Luteitalea sp. TBR-22: one gene and its partners. The protein of the gene in region 2 interacts with the protein of the main gene of each other region in a pairwise test. Links are inferred from orthologs where the notes say so. Each region holds a gene or a part of one and is shown on either strand. Other genes may lie near its edges.

Evidence for each region.
Region 1: the proteins of ftsZ (region 2) and rlmN interact in binary tests that used the Escherichia coli proteins (3 or more experiments, as listed by UniProt). The link is inferred for Luteitalea sp. TBR-22 from one-to-one orthologs.
Region 3: the proteins of ftsZ (region 2) and TBR22_RS18505 interact in binary tests that used the Escherichia coli proteins (3 or more experiments, as listed by UniProt). The link is inferred for Luteitalea sp. TBR-22 from one-to-one orthologs.

The regions. Positions count from the first base shown.
Region 1 is NZ_AP024452.1:614,155-619,941, forward strand. What follows is about bases 2,207-4,995. They hold rlmN (23S rRNA (adenine(2503)-C(2))-methyltransferase RlmN), read right to left. Parts: upstream 4,245-4,995; coding sequence 3,168-4,244; downstream 2,207-3,167. Other genes in these bases: purD (phosphoribosylamine--glycine ligase), read left to right, coding at 2,207-3,072; TBR22_RS02570 (pitrilysin family protein), read left to right, coding at 4,546-4,995. Also shown: TBR22_RS02545 (decaprenyl-phosphate phosphoribosyltransferase), read right to left, coding at 1-857; TBR22_RS02550 (STAS domain-containing protein), read right to left, coding at 909-1,250; rpsU (30S ribosomal protein S21), read right to left, coding at 1,481-1,678; more of purD, read left to right, coding at 1,804-2,206; more of TBR22_RS02570, read left to right, coding at 4,996-5,787.
Region 2 is NZ_AP024452.1:5,905,632-5,911,595, reverse strand. The notes cover bases 257-3,222. They hold ftsZ (cell division protein FtsZ), read left to right. Parts: upstream 257-1,088; coding sequence 1,089-2,357; downstream 2,358-3,222. Other genes in these bases: TBR22_RS24315 (radical SAM protein), read left to right, coding at 2,571-3,222; ftsA (cell division protein FtsA), read left to right, coding at 257-1,052. Also shown: more of ftsA, read left to right, coding at 1-256; more of TBR22_RS24315, read left to right, coding at 3,223-4,319; TBR22_RS24310 (hypothetical protein), read left to right, coding at 4,336-5,964. UniProt on the Escherichia coli protein: Essential cell division protein that forms a contractile ring structure (Z ring) at the future cell division site. The regulation of the ring assembly controls the timing and the location of cell division.
Region 3 is NZ_AP024452.1:4,417,415-4,423,412, reverse strand. Bases 1,329-4,328 are described here. They hold TBR22_RS18505 (rod shape-determining protein), read left to right. Parts: upstream 1,329-2,315; coding sequence 2,316-3,341; downstream 3,342-4,328. Other genes in these bases: mreC (rod shape-determining protein MreC), read left to right, coding at 3,481-4,328; TBR22_RS18510 (diguanylate cyclase), read left to right, coding at 1,329-2,319. In the rest of the region: TBR22_RS26955 (peptidyl-prolyl cis-trans isomerase), read right to left, coding at 1-1,077; more of TBR22_RS18510, read left to right, coding at 1,222-1,328; more of mreC, read left to right, coding at 4,329-4,518; rod shape-determining protein MreD, read left to right, coding at 4,515-5,042; mrdA (penicillin-binding protein 2), read left to right, coding at 5,067-5,998. UniProt on the Escherichia coli protein: Forms membrane-associated dynamic filaments that are essential for cell shape determination. Acts by regulating cell wall synthesis and cell elongation, and thus cell shape.

The DNA of each region.
Region 1 (5,787 bases), 5.3 Mb from region 2 along the record:
AGCAGGGGCCGGTCCGCGAGCAGGAGCTCGGTGGGACTGCCGCCCTGGCTGCGGCGATGGACCAGGTAAAGGTACCGGAAGATGCCGTACAGCGGGAATGGGAACGTCAGCCCGAGCCAGGGCGTCCCGAACCGCTCCGCGGTGTCGGCGCTGACCGTGTAGAACGCGTACCCCATCAGCGTGGACGCCGTGACCACGGCGATCATCTGGTCCACGAGGTAGGGCGTGTACTCGCCCAGGATGGCGCGGTGCCGCGCCGCCTCGTCGCCCAGCAGGGTGATCTCGTGGCGCCGCTTGGCCAGGGCCAGGAACAGCGCCAGCAGGATCGTGCACATCAGCAGCCACTGGCTGACCGGCACGCCGATGGCCGCCCCACCCGCCGAGGCCCGGATCACGAAGCCCAGGGCGATCGACAGCACGTCGAGGATCACCTGTCGCTTGAGGCCCAGCGAGTAGCCGACCTGCAGCGCGACGTACGCGAGTGCATGCACGAGGAACGCCGGGCCCAGCCACGCCGATGCGGCCAGCCCGGCCAGGAGCATCGTCGCCCCGAAGCCGAGGGCGAGCCCGACCGTGAGGTGACCCGCCGCAATCGGGCGGTGCCGCTTGATCGGGTGCTGGCGATCGGCCTCCCGATCGACCACGTCGTTGAGCAGGTAGACGACACCCGAGAGCGCACAGAAGGCGAGAAACGCGACGCCGGCGCGCACCACGGCCTCGCCGTCGAGCAGCCGCTGCCCGAAGATCAGCGCCGCAAAGACGATGAGGTTCTTTGTCCACTGTGCGGGACGGAGGGCCAGAAACAGCGACGCCGCGACGGAGGGTCGCGGCGTGCCGGGTGCGTGCAAGGCGGTCAACGCTCGTGGGCGGCGGGTGCCGCGAGGCACCCGGGAACAACCAGGTCCGGCCTAGGCCGAGAAGCTCTGGATGGCTTCCGCTTCGGTGTCGAAGGTCTCGAACACGGTCAGCAGCTTGGTGATCGAGAGGAGATCCTCGATGCGCTTGGTGAGGTTCAGCAGCTTCAGCTTGCCGCCCTGGCGGCTCACGGTGGTGTAGGAGCGCACCATCTCGCCGAGGCCCGCACTGTCGATGTAGGGCACGCCGTCGAGGTTGAGCAACAGGTTCTTCTGGCCGGCGTTGACCAGGCTGGCAATCTTCTCGCGCAGCATCTCGTCGCCCTCGCCGAGCGTCATCTTGCCCGAGAGGTCCAGAATCGTCACTCCGCCGACGACCCGCTCTTCAATCTGCATCGCCTTCTCCCCGCTCCGAAAAATCCCCGCAAACTCGCGGAAAAACTGTACTTCAGGAGGGCTGACAGTAGCACCAAGCCAGCACAGGGTCAAGGCGTACGGCCGAGCCTGTGGCGGTGCTGCGCAGTGCCACCGGGACCAGCGATCCCGGCGGCACTGCAGACGTTCATGCCTGGACCGCCCTTCGACTCCGCGCGGGCTCGCCCGTCGCGTCGCCAGGGCGAGCCTGCTCAGTCGGTTTCCCGCCGCTGCTTCTTGCGGCTCCGCTTGCGGGCGAGGGCCTGCTTGGCGCGACGCTTGTCGCCCGGCTTCAGGTAGAACGAATGTTTCTTGATGTCCTTGATGATATCTTCCTGCTGCACCTTGCGCTTGAAACGCCGCAGGGCGCTTTCGATCGATTCACCTTCCTGCACCTTGACTTCGGCCACGTCGACTCACCTCCTCCCGCATGGCGTTTCCTTCGACTTGCCGGCGTCTCACCGCGTGCAGACGCCGACGCGCTCAGGATTAGGGGTCGGCCGTCGCCGGCCAACCAAACCGGAAGCTTAACACGATGAAGGTCCTCGTCCTCGGCGGCGGGGGGCGCGAACACGCGCTCGCCTGGAAGCTGCGACAGGAATCAGGCGTCGCCGAGGTGCTCTGCGCCCCTGGCAACCCCGGCACCGCCACCTGCGCCAGGACGGTGGCCCTCGACATCCTCGATCCTGCCGCCGTCACGGCCCTCGTTGCTGCCGAGGGCGTCGATTTGGTCATCGTCGGCCCGGAGCAACCGTTGGCAGCGGGAGTGTCCGACGCCCTGCGCGCGGCCGGGCACCCGGTCTTCGGTCCGTCGCAGGACGCCGCCCGGCTCGAGACCAGCAAGGCCTTCTCGAAGGCCTTCATGGATCGCCATGGCGTGCCGACGGCCCGCGCCCGCATCTGCACCACCGCCGACGAGGCCGAGGTCGCCGTCCGCGCCTTCGGGGCGCCGGTCGTCGTCAAGGCCGACGGCCTGGCCGCAGGGAAGGGCGTGACCGTGGCGGCGACACTCGACGAGGCGCTCGCCGCCGTCGACGCCGCGATGCGCCAGGGCGCCTTCGGGGCCGCCGGGAGCACCGTGGTCGTGGAGGAATGCCTCACCGGCCCGGAAGTGTCCTACTTCGCCGTCTGCGACGGCACGCGGGCCCTGCCGTTGGGCACCGCGCAGGACCACAAGCGTGCCTACGACGGTGATGCGGGGCCGAACACGGGCGGCATGGGCGCGCTGGCTCCGAGCCCGCTCGTCGACGCCGGCCTCTCGGCCCGCGTCATGCGTACCATCGTGGAACCTGTCCTTGCGGGCATGCGCGCCGAGGGCTACCCGTTCGCGGGCATCCTCTACTGCGGCCTGATGCTGACTCCCGACGGCCCGAAGGTGATCGAGTTCAACGTCCGGTTCGGCGACCCCGAGGCCCAGGTCGTACTGCCGCTGCTGCCCGTGCCGCTCGCCCCGCTCGCCCTCGCGGCCGCGAAGGGCGCCCTGCCCGCCGAGCCGCTGCCCGCCGTGTCGGGCGCCCGCGTCGGCGTGGTGCTCGCCTCCGGGGGGTATCCGGGCGCGATGACCACCGGGTATCCCATCGACGGCCTTGCTGCCGCCGCGGCGATGCCGGGCGTCACCGTCTTCCACGCCGGCACGAAGACGGGCCCCGATGGCACCGTGCTGACATCAGGCGGCCGCGTGCTGACGGTCGTTGGGGAGGGGGTGACCTTGCAGGAGGCGCGCGACCGCGCCTATGCAGGCGTGGCGCAGATCTCCTTCAAGGACATGGAGTTCCGCCGCGACATCGCTGCCCGATACGTGTAATTCGAAATTGGAAATTTGAAATTCTCGAGCGCCGGCTATGCCTGGCGCGGCGAAGGCCGGAGGCCAAGCCGCCTATCAATTTCAGATTTCAAATTTCAAATTGCCGGCTTCTCCACGGCCAGCTGCCCACACGCCGCCCGGATGTCCCGCCCGCGGCTCTTGCGGACCGACACGGTGATGTGGGCGTTGGCCAGCACCTGGGCGAACGCGTCCACCGTCTCGTCGGACGGTCGGCGGTAGGGGATCCCGGCGGCCTCGTTCAGGGGCAGCAGGTTCACCTTCGCCTTGAGGCCGTTGAGCAGCCGCACCAGCCGCCGCGCGTCCTCGATCGTGTCGTTGACGCCGGCCAGCATCACGTACTCGAACGTGATCCGGCTGCGCTTCTTCAGCGGGAAGCGCCGGCAGGCGTCCATCAACTGGGCCAGCGTGTACTTGCGGTTGATCGGCACCAGCCGGTCGCGCTGCTCCTCGGTCGTCGCGTGCAGCGAGATCGCGAGGTTGGGCATGTAGGGCTCCTCGGCCAGCTTCTGCAGCCCGGGCAGCACGCCCACGGTCGACAGCGTGACTCGCCGGGGCGACACGTGCAGCCCCTCCTCGCTGCCCACCAACTGCAGCGCGCGCATCGTCGCGTCGTAGTTGTGCAGCGGTTCGCCCATCCCCATGACGACGATGTTGAAGGGGGTGTCGAGGAAGTCGAGCTCGCGCGCGAGGACGCGGACCTGGCCGGCAATCTCTGCCGCCGTCAGGTGTCGCGTCAGGCCCATCGTGCCGGTCAGGCAGAAGCCGCATTTCATGGCGCAGCCCACCTGCGTCGAGATGCAGAAGGTCTGCGACGGCGTGTCGGGGATGAACACCGACTCGATCTGGCGACCGTCGGCCAGGCGCAACAGGAACTTGGTGGTGCCGTCGGAGGACGTGTCGCGGCGGACGACCTCGGGCGTGCTCACGACGGTGCGCTCGGCCAACGCGGCGCGCAGGGGCTTGGGCAGGGTGGTCATGGCCGAGAAATCAGTGACCCCCTTCTTGTGGATCCAGCGGAAGAGCTGCTTGCCCTGGAAGGGTTTGCCCCCAAGCTCGACCACGAGCGACGACAACTCGTCCGGCGTCAGGCCGGCCAGGTCGGGCCGGTCTGCTCCTTGCGGCACGTCGATGGCGTCGTCGAGTTCAGTCATGGGCGACCTCCTATTGTGACGGATGTCGGGGGGGGCGACGGCTCAAGGGCCAGGGCTCATGGCTCAGAAACCCTCCTGACGCCTGCGGCATGCTTCCTTGCCTCGAGCCCTGCGCCAATCCCCCCAGCTCCCAGCCCCCAGCCGCCCAGCCGCCCAGCCGCCCAGTGCCCGGTGCCCGGTGTCCGGTGCTCGGTGTCCGGTGCTCGGTGCCCGGTGCCCGGTGCCCGGTGCCCGGCTGCTATGATTGACGTTTCCCGGCCGCCTCGCGGCTCCTGCGGTGGACGCCGGGACACCCCTTCCGATGATCGTCCACGACACGCTCCCCAATGGCGTCCGGCTCGTCACCGAGACCATGCCGCACGTGCGCTCGGTGAGCCTCGGCGTGTGGCTCGCTCGCGGGTCCCGCCATGAGGTCCCCGAGGAGGGCGGCATCGCGCACTTCATCGAGCACATGCTGTTCAAGGGGACCGAACGCCGCACCGCGCAGCAGATCGCGGAGCAGTTCGACTCGATGGGCGGCAACCTCGACGCGTTCACGTCCAAGGAGTACGCCGGCTATTACCTCAAGGTGATGGACGAGCACCTGCCGCGGGCCTTCGACATCCTGTCGGACCTGGTGCTGCACCCGGCCTTCCCCGTCGACGAGATCGAGCGCGAGAAGAAGGTGATCCTCGAGGAGATCAAGATGGTCGAGGACACCCCCGACGATCTGGTCCACGAGTGGTTCACCGAGCTGTACTGGCCGGATCACCCGCTCGGTCGCCCGATTCTGGGCACGCCGGACACCGTGGCCTCCTTCACGCAGGACACCCTGTTCCGGTACTTCCGCGAGGCGTACGTCGGCCGCAACCTGATCGTCTCGGCGGCGGGCAACTTCTCCCACGACGAGCTGCGGCGGATGGTCGAGGGCGCGTTCGGCGGCGTGACCGACGCCGGCGCGGACTGGCAGGAGACGGCGCCGGCCCCCCGTGCGCCCCGCATCGAGCGCGTCAAGGATCTCGAGCAGAGCCATCTCGTGATCGGCACGCCGGCCTTCCCGCAGGCGCACCACGACCGCTACCCGGCCTACCTGCTGAACGTGATCCTCGGCGGTTCGATGAGCTCGCGCCTGTTCCAGACCATCCGTGAGCAGCGGGGCCTGGCCTATGCGGTGTTCAGCGGCGTCTCGTCGTATCGCGACACCGGGATGCTGTCGGTGTATGCCGGCTGCGCGGCCGAGAGCGTGGCCGAGGTCGTGGATCTCGTGGCGCAGGAACTGCGGACCATGCGCACGGCGCCGGTCGGCGACGACGAACTGCGTCGCGCCAAGGACCACCTGAAGGGCAGCCTCATGCTGAGCCTCGAGAGCACCTCGAGTCGCATGACGCACCTGGCGCGGCAGGAGATGTACTTCGGGCGGCACGTCACGCTCGACGAGATCATCGCCGGCATCGAGGGCGTGACGCGCGAGGACGTGCTGCGCGTCGCCGGCGAGCTGTTCACGCAGGACACCGTCGGCGTGACGGTGCTGGGGCCGGCTGGGCCGGCTGCGCTCGACTTCTCG
Region 2 (5,964 bases):
TCGAGGAAGCCGAGCTCACGGCCGGCATCGAGATCGACTCGGCCTACCTGACGCTCTCGGGCGCGCACATCAAGGGCTTCAACAGCCGGGGCGTCGTCGCCGTCTCGGGCAAGACGCGCGAGATCACGCGCGAGGACGTCCGGCGCGCCATCGACGCCGCCAAGGCCTTCGCCCTGCCGAGCGGCCGCGAGATCCTGCACGTGCTGCCGCAGGACTTCGCCGTCGACGACGAGGAGGGCATCGCCGATCCCGTCGGGATGACCGGCTCGCGCCTCGACGTCAACGTCCACATCGTGACCGGCGGCGCGGCGTCGATGCAGAACCTGATCGCCTGCGTCAATCGCGCCGGCGTCAACGTCGTCGACACGGTGCTCGAGCAGATCGCGGCCGCCGAGGCCGTGCTCACGCCCGACGAGCGCGAGCTCGGCGTCGCCGTGGTCGACATCGGCGGCGGCACCACCGACTTCGCGATCTTCGAGCGCGGCAGCCTCTGGCACACGGGCGTCGTCGCGATCGGCGGCGACCACTTCACCAACGACATCGCCGTCGGGCTCCGCACGCCGGTGCCGGACGCCGAGAAGCTGAAGCGCCGCTGCGGCTGCGCGCTGAACTCGATGGTCGGCGAGGACGAGACGATGGAGGTGGCCAGCGTCGGTGGCCGTCGGCCGCGCGTCATGTCGCGCCGCATCCTGTCGCAGATCCTGCAGCCGCGCGCCGAGCAGGTGTTCCACATGCTGTGGGACGAAATCGACAAGGCCGGCTGCAGCAACTCGCTGCACTCGGGCATCGTGCTGACCGGCGGCGGCGCGGCCCTCGACGGCATGGCCGAGATCGCCGAGCAGATCTTCGACCTGCCGGTGCGCCGCGGCGTGCCGGCCGGAGCCGCCGGGCTCGGCGATCAGGCCAGCAGTCCGATCTATGCGACGGCCGTCGGCGCCGTCATGTACGCGAGCCGCAACCGGCCCACCGCGCCAGCCTCGTCGCCGATCGGCGTCCGACGGCTGCTCGAGGCCGTCAGCTCGCTGTTCAACAATTTCTTCATCGGGCGTTGAGACGTCGGTAACGGGAACGGGGACGGGGGAGAACGCATGTACATCAACGAACTTGACGGCACTGGCCGTCGACGCGGCGCCGGCAGCGCCGAGGATCAGGCACTGCGGCTGACGCTCGACACGGAGGTGCGCGCCGGCGCGCGGATCAAGGTGGTGGGCGTGGGCGGCGGCGGCAGCAACGCCGTCAACCGCATGGTGCGCTCCGGCGTCAGCGGCGTGGAGTTCATCGTCGCCAACACCGACCTGCAGGCACTGCAGCAGAGCCCCGCGTCGACCAAGATCCAGATCGGCGGGAAGCTGACCAAGGGCCTCGGCGCCGGCGCCGATCCCAACGTCGGCCGCAACGCCGCGCTCGAGGACACCGACCGCCTGATCGAGGTGCTCGACGGCGCCGACATGGTGTTTGTCACGACCGGCCTCGGCGGCGGCACCGGCACCGGGGCCGCGCCCGTCATCGCCAGCCTCGCCACCGAGCTCGGCGCGCTGACGATCGCGGTCGTCACCAAGCCCTTCAAGTTCGAGGGCAAGCGCCGGTCCGAGCAGGCCGAGCGCGGCCTGACCGACCTGCGCGAGTGCGTCGACACGGTGATCACCATCCCCAACGAGCGCCTGCTCGCGACGATCGACCGCCGCACGCCGCTGCCGGAAGCGTTCGCGGCCGCCGACGACATCCTGCGGCAGGCCATCCAGGGCATCTCGGACCTCATCCTCGTGCCCGGCCTGATCAACCTCGACTTCGCCGACGTGAAGACGATCATGTCGCACATGGGCCTGGCCATCATGGGCACCGGCGTCGCCGAGGGCGAGGACCGCGCCATGCAGGCCGCCAACCGCGCGATCTCCAGCCCGCTGCTCGAGGACGCGTCGGTCAAGGGCGCCCGCGGCGTGATCATCAACGTGACCGGCGGCACCGACATCTCGCTGACCGAGGTCGCCGAAGCCTCGGCCATCATCCAGGACGCCGCGCACGAGGATGCCAACATCATCTTCGGCGCCGTGGTCGACCCGACGATGGCCGGCACCATCAAGATCACGGTGATCGCCACCGGCTTCGACAAGCCCGGCACGTCGCAGCACACCCCGAGCCGCACCCCCGTCGGCCTGGCGGAGTACCAGACGCACGGGAACTGGACCCCGCCGGCGGCCACCGGCACCTCGGGCATCGCCTTCACCCCGGGGCGCCGCTCTCCGGTGGCGCCGCCCCCGATGCTGCTCGACGACGATCGGCACCTGGCCACCGGTACCGACGACGCCGCGCCTGTCGACTTCACGCCGTCGTTCCTGAACCGCGGGCACGACAGCTAGCACTCCAAGGCGTCCACCCGGGCGCCCGTCAGGGCCGGCGACCCCCGTCCGCCGGCCCCGTCGAACTTTCGTCCGTCCGGCGTCCGGCCCGTCGTCCGGGCGCCGGAACTCGTCAGCGCGACCCGCCTCGGCCGGCGGCCGCGTGCTAGATTGGGATGTTCCCCCCGTGCCCACGGACCCGTGTCGGGCTCCCCGGCCGGGCGGCATCCCCTCATGAAGGCGCAGGACCTCCGCGATCGTGCCCGGGCCACTCTGGCCCGCGAAGCTGGCGCACTCGTGAAACCGCACGGGCAGCGCCTCCGCGTCGCGCTCGCCTTCCCGAACACCTACAGCATCGGGATGTCGAACCTCGGCTTCCAGACCGTCTACCGTCTCTTCAACGAGATGGACGACGTGGTCTGCGAGCGGGTGTTCCTGCCGCCGCGGCAGGAACTGCAGGAGCAGCGCGCCGCCGGCCTCAAGCTCCTGACGATCGAGTCGCAGACCCCGGTCAAGGAGTTCGACGTCTTCGCGTTCTCGGTCTCCTTCGAATGGGACTACCCGAACGTGCTGACGATGCTGCGGCTGGCGGGGCTGCCCATCTACGCGTCGGAACGACAGCAGGGGCGCGACCCGCTGGTGGTGCTCGGCGGGGCGGTCACGTTCGTCAACCCCGAGCCCCTCGCGCTGTTTGCCGACGTCGTCGCCGCCGGCGAGGGCGAGGTGCTGGTGCCGACGCTCGTGCAGAAGATCCGCGAGGCCACCGGCCGCGCGTCGCTGCTCGAGTCGCTGGGCCACGAGCGGGGCTTCTACATCCCGTCGGCGTGGACCCCCGAGTACGCGCCCGACGGCACCCTGCGCGGCATGGTGGGCGATCCGGCACGCGGCGGCGCGGCACCGGTGCGGAAGGCGGCCGTCAAGGGCACCGACCTGCTCGATCCGCCCCACACGCAGGTGTTCACGCCCGACACCGAACTGGGATCGCGATTCCTCATCGAGGTGGTGCGCGGCTGCGCCAACCTGTGCCGGTTCTGCTGGGCAGGCTACAACTACCTGCCGGTGCGCGCGTTCGACACCGGCCGTATCCTCGCGCTGGCCGAGGCAGCCCGGCCCTACGCCAATCGCGTCGGCCTGGTGTCGATCGCCCTGTGCGACCACCCGGACATCGAGCTGATTCTCGAGCGGCTGGCCGGGATGGGGTACTCGATCAGCCCGGCGTCGCTGCGCCTCGACGACCTGAACGAACGCATCGTGCGTCGCCTGGTCGACAGTGGCGAGCGCGGCGTGACCATCGCGCCGGAGGCCGGATCGGACCGGCTGCGGCGGGTGATCAACAAGACGTTCACCAACGAGGAGATCCTCGACAAGGCCCAGCTGCTGTTTGCCAACGGCGTCGAGAACCTCAAGCTGTACTTCATGATCGGCCTGCCCACCGAGACCGACGAGGACCTGGTGGCGATGCGGGACCTGACCGCGCAACTGCGCGGCATCATGCTCGACCAGCAGCGCAGCCGCGGCCGCATCGGCCGGATCGTCGCCAGCGTGAACCCGCTGATCCCCAAGCCGGGCACGGCGTACCAGTGGCTGCCGATGGAGGATCCCGCCATCACCGACAGGAAGGCCAAGCGGCTGAAGAAGCTGGTGGCCGACCTCGACAACGTGTACTTCACGGTCAAGTCGGAGCGGCACTCGTACTACCAGGCACTGATGTCGCTCGGCGACCGGCGCGTCGCGCCGGTCATCGACATCGTGGAGCGCAACGGCGGCAACTGGCGCGAGGCCGTGGAGGCAGCGGGCGTCGACGCGGCCTTCTACATCTTCCGCGACCGCAGCCGTGACGCGTTCATGCCGTGGGACGTCATCGATGCCGGCATGAAGGACGCGTTCTTCCGCAGCGAGTTCGACAAGGGGATGCGCGGCGAATGGACGCTGCCCCCCAAGCGCCAGCAGGAGAACGCCAGGCTCCTGCCCGTGTTGCCCTGACACGAACCGCCCTGCCGTGGAGTCTCGCCGTCCCGCGGCCACCCTGCTGGCCTCGCTCGCCTGGTGTGCCGCGTGCATCGCCGCGATCGTCGTGGTCATGGGGCCGTTGTCGGTGCCCGCCATCCGTCTCTCCATCTCCGATCCCACCCGCCCGAGTGCGGTGGCGGCCCTGCTCCTGATTGCGGCCATCGCCCTGCGACGCAGCCTGGCCGGACTGCTCGACGACCTCTCCCGCAGCGTCGTCCCGTACGCTGCGACACTCGTGCTGGCCGGCGCGCTGATGGCCGCGCTCCTCGGTGTCAGGGGCGCCACCAACGTCGGCGGCGCCGACTCCGCCGGATACCTGCTGCAGGCGCGCCGCTGGCTGCACGGCCAGGTCAGGCAACCGCTGCCCCTCGTGGTGCCGGGCCTGCCGGGCGCGTGGCCGCAGAGCACGCTTGGCACGCGGCCCGATCCCCACGGCACCGGCACGGTGCCCACCTACCCACCGGGCCTGCCGTGGCTCGAAGCGCTGGCCCTCGCGGCCGGCGGCGAGGCGCTGGCCGTGCGCGGACTGCCGCTGGCGGCCGCCCTCGCCGCCCTGCTCGGCCTCTGGGCCCTCGCGCGCCCCCGCGTGGGGCCGGCAGGGGCGGCGTTCGCGGTGGTCACGCTCGCGTCCTTGCCGACCTTCCTCTACCAGGCACTGCAGCCGATGTCGGACGTGCCGGCGCTCGCGGGCTGGATCGTCGCGCTGGCGCTGGCCGGCCGTCGGTCAGGCGCGGCGCTGGCAGGCGCCAGCATCGCGACGCTGGTCACCATCCTCGTGCGGCCGAACCTCGCGCCCCTCGCCCTGCCGGTCGCCTGGCAGGCGTGGACCTCCTCCTCGCCCCGGCGGCCGGCCGCCCGCGCCCTGGCCATCGGCGCGTCGACCATCGCCGCCGTGGTCATCGTCGCGCTCGTGCAGTGGCGACTCTACGGGTCGCCGACGCAGTCGGGATACGGCAGTGCATCGGAGCTGTTCGCGCTCTCCAACGTCGCGTCGAACCTCCGCCTCTATCCCGGGTGGATCCTGGAGTCGTGCGGAGCAGCCACCGTACTCGCCCTGGTCGCCGGCCTCGCGTGGTGGAGCGTGCAGGCCGTGCGTCAGCCGCAGGCTCGTCCCCCGATCGCCATGGCCCTCCTCACGCTGGTGCTGTACCTCGTGTACGCGCCGTTCGACTCCTGGAGCTACCTGCGCTTCATCCTCGTGCCGCTCGCCATCCTGCCTGTCGGGGCGGGCGCACTGTTGGCCACGCGCGAGGACTGCCGCGCGCCGCGGTGGCGATTCCCCGTCTTCGCGGTGGCCGTGCTGGTCGTGGTGCTGCCCAACCTCGTGCAGGCCCGGAGACTGACCGTGTTCAGCGTGCGACAGCGCGAGTTCCGCTACCAGGCCGCCGGCGAGTTCGTCCGCTCGCAGTTGCCCGCGACGGCGATCGTCGTCGCCACGCAGCACAGCGCCTCGGCTGCCTACTACGGGCAACGCCCGGTGGTGCGCGCGGACCTGCTCACGCCCGATGCGTTTGCCGCGCTCGTGAACTGGGCCCGCGCCGCACGGCGACCGATCGCGTTCGTGCTCGACGAGGCCGAGCCGGCCATGCTGCGCCAGCGGTTCGGCGAGCAGGGCCCG
Region 3 (5,998 bases), 1.5 Mb from region 2 along the record:
CAGTTCGCTCAACTGGCCGACCGGCAGCGTGAACGCCACGGCCTCGAACTCGGGCACCATGCGGCCCTTGCCGAAGTAGTCGAGGTCGCCGCCCTTGGAGGCGCTGGCCGGGTCGTTCGAGTTCGCCTTGGCCAGCGTCGCGAAGTCGGCGCCGCCCTTGAGCTGCTTCAGCAGGTCCTCGGCCTTCGCCTTGACTGCGGCCTCGTCCTTGCCTTCCGTGCTCAGCAGGATGTGGCTGGCGCGGACCTGCTCGGTCTGCGTGTACTGGTCGATGTTCTGGCGGTACGCGCGCTGGATGTCCTGCTCGGGCACGGTGATGTTCTGGCGAATCGCCTGCACGTCGAGCAGCAGGTACTTCACCTTCCGGCGCTCGCCGATCCGGTAGGTCTCCTTGTTCTTGTCGAACCAGGCGCTCACGTCGGCGTCGGTCACCTGCACCTGGTCGAGGAACGAGACCGTGGGGAATGACACCAGCTCCAGCGTCACCTTCTCGGTGCGGCGCTTGTACTCGGCGTCGGCATCGGCGTCCGAGACGGTGATCCACTCGGTCAGCGTCGCGCGCATCTTGTCGAGGATGACGCTGTTGCGAATCTCGTCCTCGAACTGCGCGGCCGTGATCGGCGGCCGTTGCAGGCGCAGCAACTGGCGGTAGCGCTGCTCGCCGATGAACTGCCCGTTCTCCTGGAAGGCCGGGATGCTCATGATCCGCTCGCGGACCTCGGCGTCGCTCGCGGTGATGCCCAGGCGCGTCGCTTCGGCCAGCACGGCCTCCTGGTCGATCATCTGCTGCAGCACCTGGCGGTCGAGGCCGAGCTGCCGCAGCATCGCGGTGCTCATGTTGCCGCCGTACGCGTTGCGGAACTGCGCCATCTGCGCGTTGTACGCCCGCGTGAAGTCGGCCACGGTGATGGGACGCCCCTGGACGGTGGCCACCGCGTCACCCGGGGTTCCCGTGGCGCCACTGTTCCGGGTGCCCAGGAAATCGGGCACGTAGAAGAACACGAATGTGAGCACCACGAGTCCGAGGCTCCACTTGAGCCACCCCTGGTGGCGACGCATCCGGTCGAGCATGGTCATACAGTCGTTCTCCGGGGGGCTGACCGACGTCAGCACAAAGACCCGCCATTATACGGCACTGGATGTGCAAGGCTATGATGGTGGCCGGTTCGTGATCTTTCGAGACACCCGCCTGCCCCTCCAGACGCCCCGAGTATCGACCCCGTGAACCTGGCCCTTGGTCTGCCTCGCCTGCCCCGCGCCGCACGTCGTGCGCTCGCGTCCCGCGAGGCCCTGCACGCCTGGTGGCTGGCGCTTCAGCAGCCCGAAACGGCGCCAGCTCTTGCACGGTTTGTCGTCGACAGGGTGTCGGAATGGCTGCCGCTGCAGGCCTGGGCCATCGTCGTTCCGGGGCGCCATGGGCTCGAGCTGGTGGCAGGTCCGGCTCCTCGCCGTCGCCCGGGACAGGCCGCCCTGGCCATCGCCGACGCCGCCCTGAAGACCCCCGACGGCCACTGGAGCGCCGGGTCCATCCGGGCCGCGCTCGGCACCGGGCCCGACGCGGCGGCTGTCGCGTGGGTCGTCCGCGGCCGAGAAGAAGTGGCAGGAGTGATCGTCGGGATTGACGACGCGCCGGCGCCCCGCCCGCCCGACGTGGGCACCGTGGCGACGATGCTCGAGGAGGACGTGCTCGGACCCGTCGGGCTGGCGCTGGCGCGCGTGCGCCAACTCGACCGCCTGCGGGAACTGGCGGCCATCGACGATTTGACGGGCCTGTACAACGCCCGGCACCTGCAGCAGACGGTCGAGCGCGAACTCTCGCGGTTGGCGCGCACGAGGCGCCCGCTGTCGCTGGTGTTCCTGGATCTCGACGCCTTCAAGCGGGTCAACGATCGCCATGGCCACCTGATGGGCAGCCGAGCGCTCGTGGACGTGGGGCACCTGCTGCGGGCCTGCGTCCGCCAGACCGATACCGCCGTGCGTTACGGCGGCGACGAGTTCGTGGTGGTGCTGCCCGACACCGGCGCCCGCGACGCTGGTGGCGTCGCCCGCCGCATCCAGCAGCGCGTCGCCGCGGAGAAGTTCCTGGCCGCCCACGGGCTGGACCTGCGCCTGACCGTCTCGGTCGGCGTGGCCACCCTGAGGCGCCCGACATTCACGGCCGCCGACCTGATCAGGACCGCCGACGAGGCGATGTACTGGGTCAAGCGTCACGGCCGCAACGGCATCAGGGCCGTGCTGCTCGGCAGGGCAGCACGGCCCGACACGATGACAGGGCCGGCTGCTGCAGCCGGCCGTCCCAAGAGGAGTACCACCGAGTGAGCCTGCGTTCCCTGTTCTCGTTGTTCTCGAGCGACCTTGCCATCGACCTGGGCACCGCCAACACGTGCGTGTACGCCCGCGGCAAGGGGATCGTCGTCAACGAGCCCTCCATCGTCGCCATCAACAAGGTGAACGGCCGCATCGAGGCCGTCGGCAAGGAAGCCAAGGACATGCTCGGGCGCACGCCCGGCAACATCGTGGCCATCAAGCCGATGAAGGACGGCGTCATCGCCGACTTCGAGGTCACCGAGAAGATGCTCACGTACTTCATCAAGAAGGCGCACAACCGCAACGTGTGGGTGCGCCCGCGGATCGTCATCGGCGTGCCGAGCGAGATCACGCAGGTGGAGAAGCGCGCGGTGAAGGACAGCGCCTATCGCGCCAAGGCGAGCGAGGTGCACCTGGTCGAGGAGGCGATGGCGGCGGCGATCGGCGCCGGCATGCCGATCACCGAGCCCTCCGGCAACATGATCGTCGACATCGGCGGCGGCACCACCGACATCGCCGTCATCTCGCTGGCCGGCATCGTCTACAGCAAGGCGGTGCGGGTGGCCGGCAACGAGATGGACGAGGCGATCATCCAGTACATCAAGAAGACCTACAACCTGCTGATCGGCGAGCGCACCGCCGAGCAGATCAAGATGGAACTCGGCTCGGCCTTCCCGCTCGAGGACCCGCGGGAGATGGAGATCAAGGGACGCCACCTCGTGGAGGGCGTGCCCAAGACCATCACCATCAGCGACAGCGAGATCCGCGGGGCGCTTGCCGAGACCGTCAACGTCATCGTCGACGCCGTGCGCATCGCGCTCGAGCGCACGCCCCCCGAACTGTCGGCCGACATCGTCGACCGCGGCATCGTGCTCACCGGCGGCGGATCGCTGCTCAAGAACCTCGACAAGCGTCTCCGCGAGGAGACCGGCCTGCCCGTCGCGATGGCGGAGGACCCGCTGTCCACCGTGGTGCTCGGCGCCGGCCGCATGCTGTCGGACTTCAATCTGCTCAGGAAGATTTCGATCGATTGATGACAGACCTCGGGAATCGGGAAGCGGGAATCGGGAGTCGCCGAAGGGCGGCGTGCAGCGGGCTCTGTCCCGGTGCACCTGACGCATCCCGTATGCCGACTCCCGACTCCCGACTCCCGACTCCCGTCCCTGTGCAGTCGTGCTGACCAACGACCGCGGTCCCGTCCTCGAGTTCCAGAAGCGCACCGGCTACCTGCTGGTGGCGGCGCTGCTCGGGCACCTGTTGCTGATCTCGGCGCAGGTGAGCTCGCAGACGGGCGCCAGCGTGCTCGAGACGACGATGTTCGGCGCCCTGTCGCGGGTGCAGGCGCTGACGTCGTGGGTGACGCAGGGGATCACCGGCGCCTGGGGGAACTACGTGGCGCTGCGCGGGCACCGCGCCCGCGCCGACGCCCTGCAGCTGCAGCTCGATCGGCTCGGTGTCCAGCTGCAGCACGCCACTGCCCAGGCCCGTCGCACCGAGCAGCTCGAGCGCCTGCTGCAGCTGCAGCGCACCGAGCTGCCCGCGACGATGGCGGCGCGGGTGATCGCGGCCGACCCCGCCGCGGCATTCCGCACCGTGACCATCGACAAGGGCGCCTCCGACGGCGTCCGGCGCGACATGGCGGTGCTCTCGCCGCTCGGCGTCGTCGGACGGGTGATCGACGAACCGGCGGCGCATGCCGCCAAGGTGCAGCTGATCATCGACCGCAACGCGGGCGCCGGCGGCGTGATCGAGCGCAACGGCGCCGGTGGCGTCGTGGTCGGCGCCAGCGCCGACACCGACCTGCCGCTGCGGATGGAGTACGTGTCCAACCTGGCCGACGTCACGCCGGGCGACCTGGTCATGACGTCGGGCCTGGACGGCATCTATCCCCGCGGCTTCGTGCTGGGGCGGGTCGAGCGTGCCGAGCGCGGGTCGGGCCTGTACCGCCTGATCGCTATCCGGCCGTCGGTGGACTTCTCCTCGCTGGACACGGTGTTGCTGGTCACCGGGCCGCAGCCGGCCCGTCCCGATGCCGGCACGGCGCCCGCGTCCAACGCGCCCGGCGCCGGGGCCCGAGAGGGGCGCGGTGAGGCCAGCGGCGGGGCGTCGCCCACCGTGGCGCCACCCCAGACCCAGGCGGCACCGGTGGGACCGGCCGGGACCGTCGGTGCCCCCAGCGTGCCGGCGACGCCGGCCGGGCCCGTCCCATGACGCGCCTGCTGTCGGTGGGGGCAGCGCTGCTCGCCGCGCTGATGCTGCAGACGGTGGTCGGCTACCAGCTGTTCGGCCGCCTGATCGCGATGGACCTGGTGCTGGTGGTGGTGGTCGGCACCGCGATCTTCTTCGGCCCCACCGCCGGCCTGGTGGCCGGCACGGTCGCCGGGCTCTGTCAGGACGCGCTGTCGGGCGGCGTGCTGGGCGTGGCCGGGCTGGCCAAGACGCTGGCCGGCTTCGTGGCCGGGGTGGTGGCCACGCAGTTCATCGTGAGCGGGATCATCCCCCGTGGCGTGGTGTTCTTCGCCATGACGTGGCTGCACGGGGTGTGTTTCCTCGGGCTCTACGCGATGATAGAGAGACACGGCATCGGGCGGCCCTGGCGGCAGATCCTGGTGCAGAGCCTGCTCAATGCGCTGGTCGGCGTGGTCGCCACCCAGGCCATCGAGCGAGGACCCGAGTGGTGGCGCCGGCGCCAGTACACGCGGCGCCACGAGGGACGACGAAGGCTGGCGCGCTGAGCGCGCCGTGAAGACGGGTCGAGCATGATCGCCGAGGAACGCCTGAACCTGCCGTTGCGCCTGCGCGTGCTCCAGTGGAGCCTCGCCGCGGTGTTCCTCGTGCTGGCGATCGCGTTCTGGTACTTCCAGGTCGCCCGGCACCAGCAGTTCCTCGAGATGGCGGAGAACAACCACCAGCGCGCGCTGCCCCTGCAGGCGCCGCGTGGGGTGCTCTTCGACCGGCGCGGCGCCGTCCTCGTCGAGAACCGCTACGCCTTCAACATCTCCATCGTCCGCGAGCAGGTGTCCGACCTGGCGCGCACCACCCGCCTGGTCGCGCAGTTGACCGGCACGCCCATCGAGTCGATCAGCGAGGCCCTCGAGCGCAGCAAGCGGCTGCCGACCTACCGGCCGACGGTGGTGATTCGCAACGTCACCGAGGCGCAGATTGCCGCCGTCGCCGCCCACCGCCTCGAGTTGCCCGGCGTGATCGTCGAGAAGACGCCGACCCGCCGCTACCCGTCCGAGTCGATGGCCGCGCACCTGATCGGGTACGTCGGCGAGGTCACCGACGCGCAACTGGCGCGCCCCGAGTATCGCGAGATCCCGGGCGGCGCCATCGTCGGGCAGGCCGGCGTCGAGCAGACCTACAACCCGTTGCTGATGGGCAGCGACGGCGCGCGTCACGTGGTCGTCAACAGCCGCGGCCGCGAGATCGACGTGCTCGGCGAAGAGGAGCCGGTCGAAGGCCGTCGCCTGCAACTGACCATCGACGCCGACGTGCAGCGCGCCGCCGAGGAGGCCTTCCGTCACTACGGGTTCCGCGGCGCCGCGATCGCCCTGGCGCCCAGGTCCGGCGAGGTCCTCGCGCTCTCGAGCCTGCCGGCCTACGACCCGAACGCCTTCGCGGCCGGCATCGGCCGCGCCGAGTGGAACGGCCTGCTCACCGACCCGCTGCGCCCGCTGAACAACCGGGC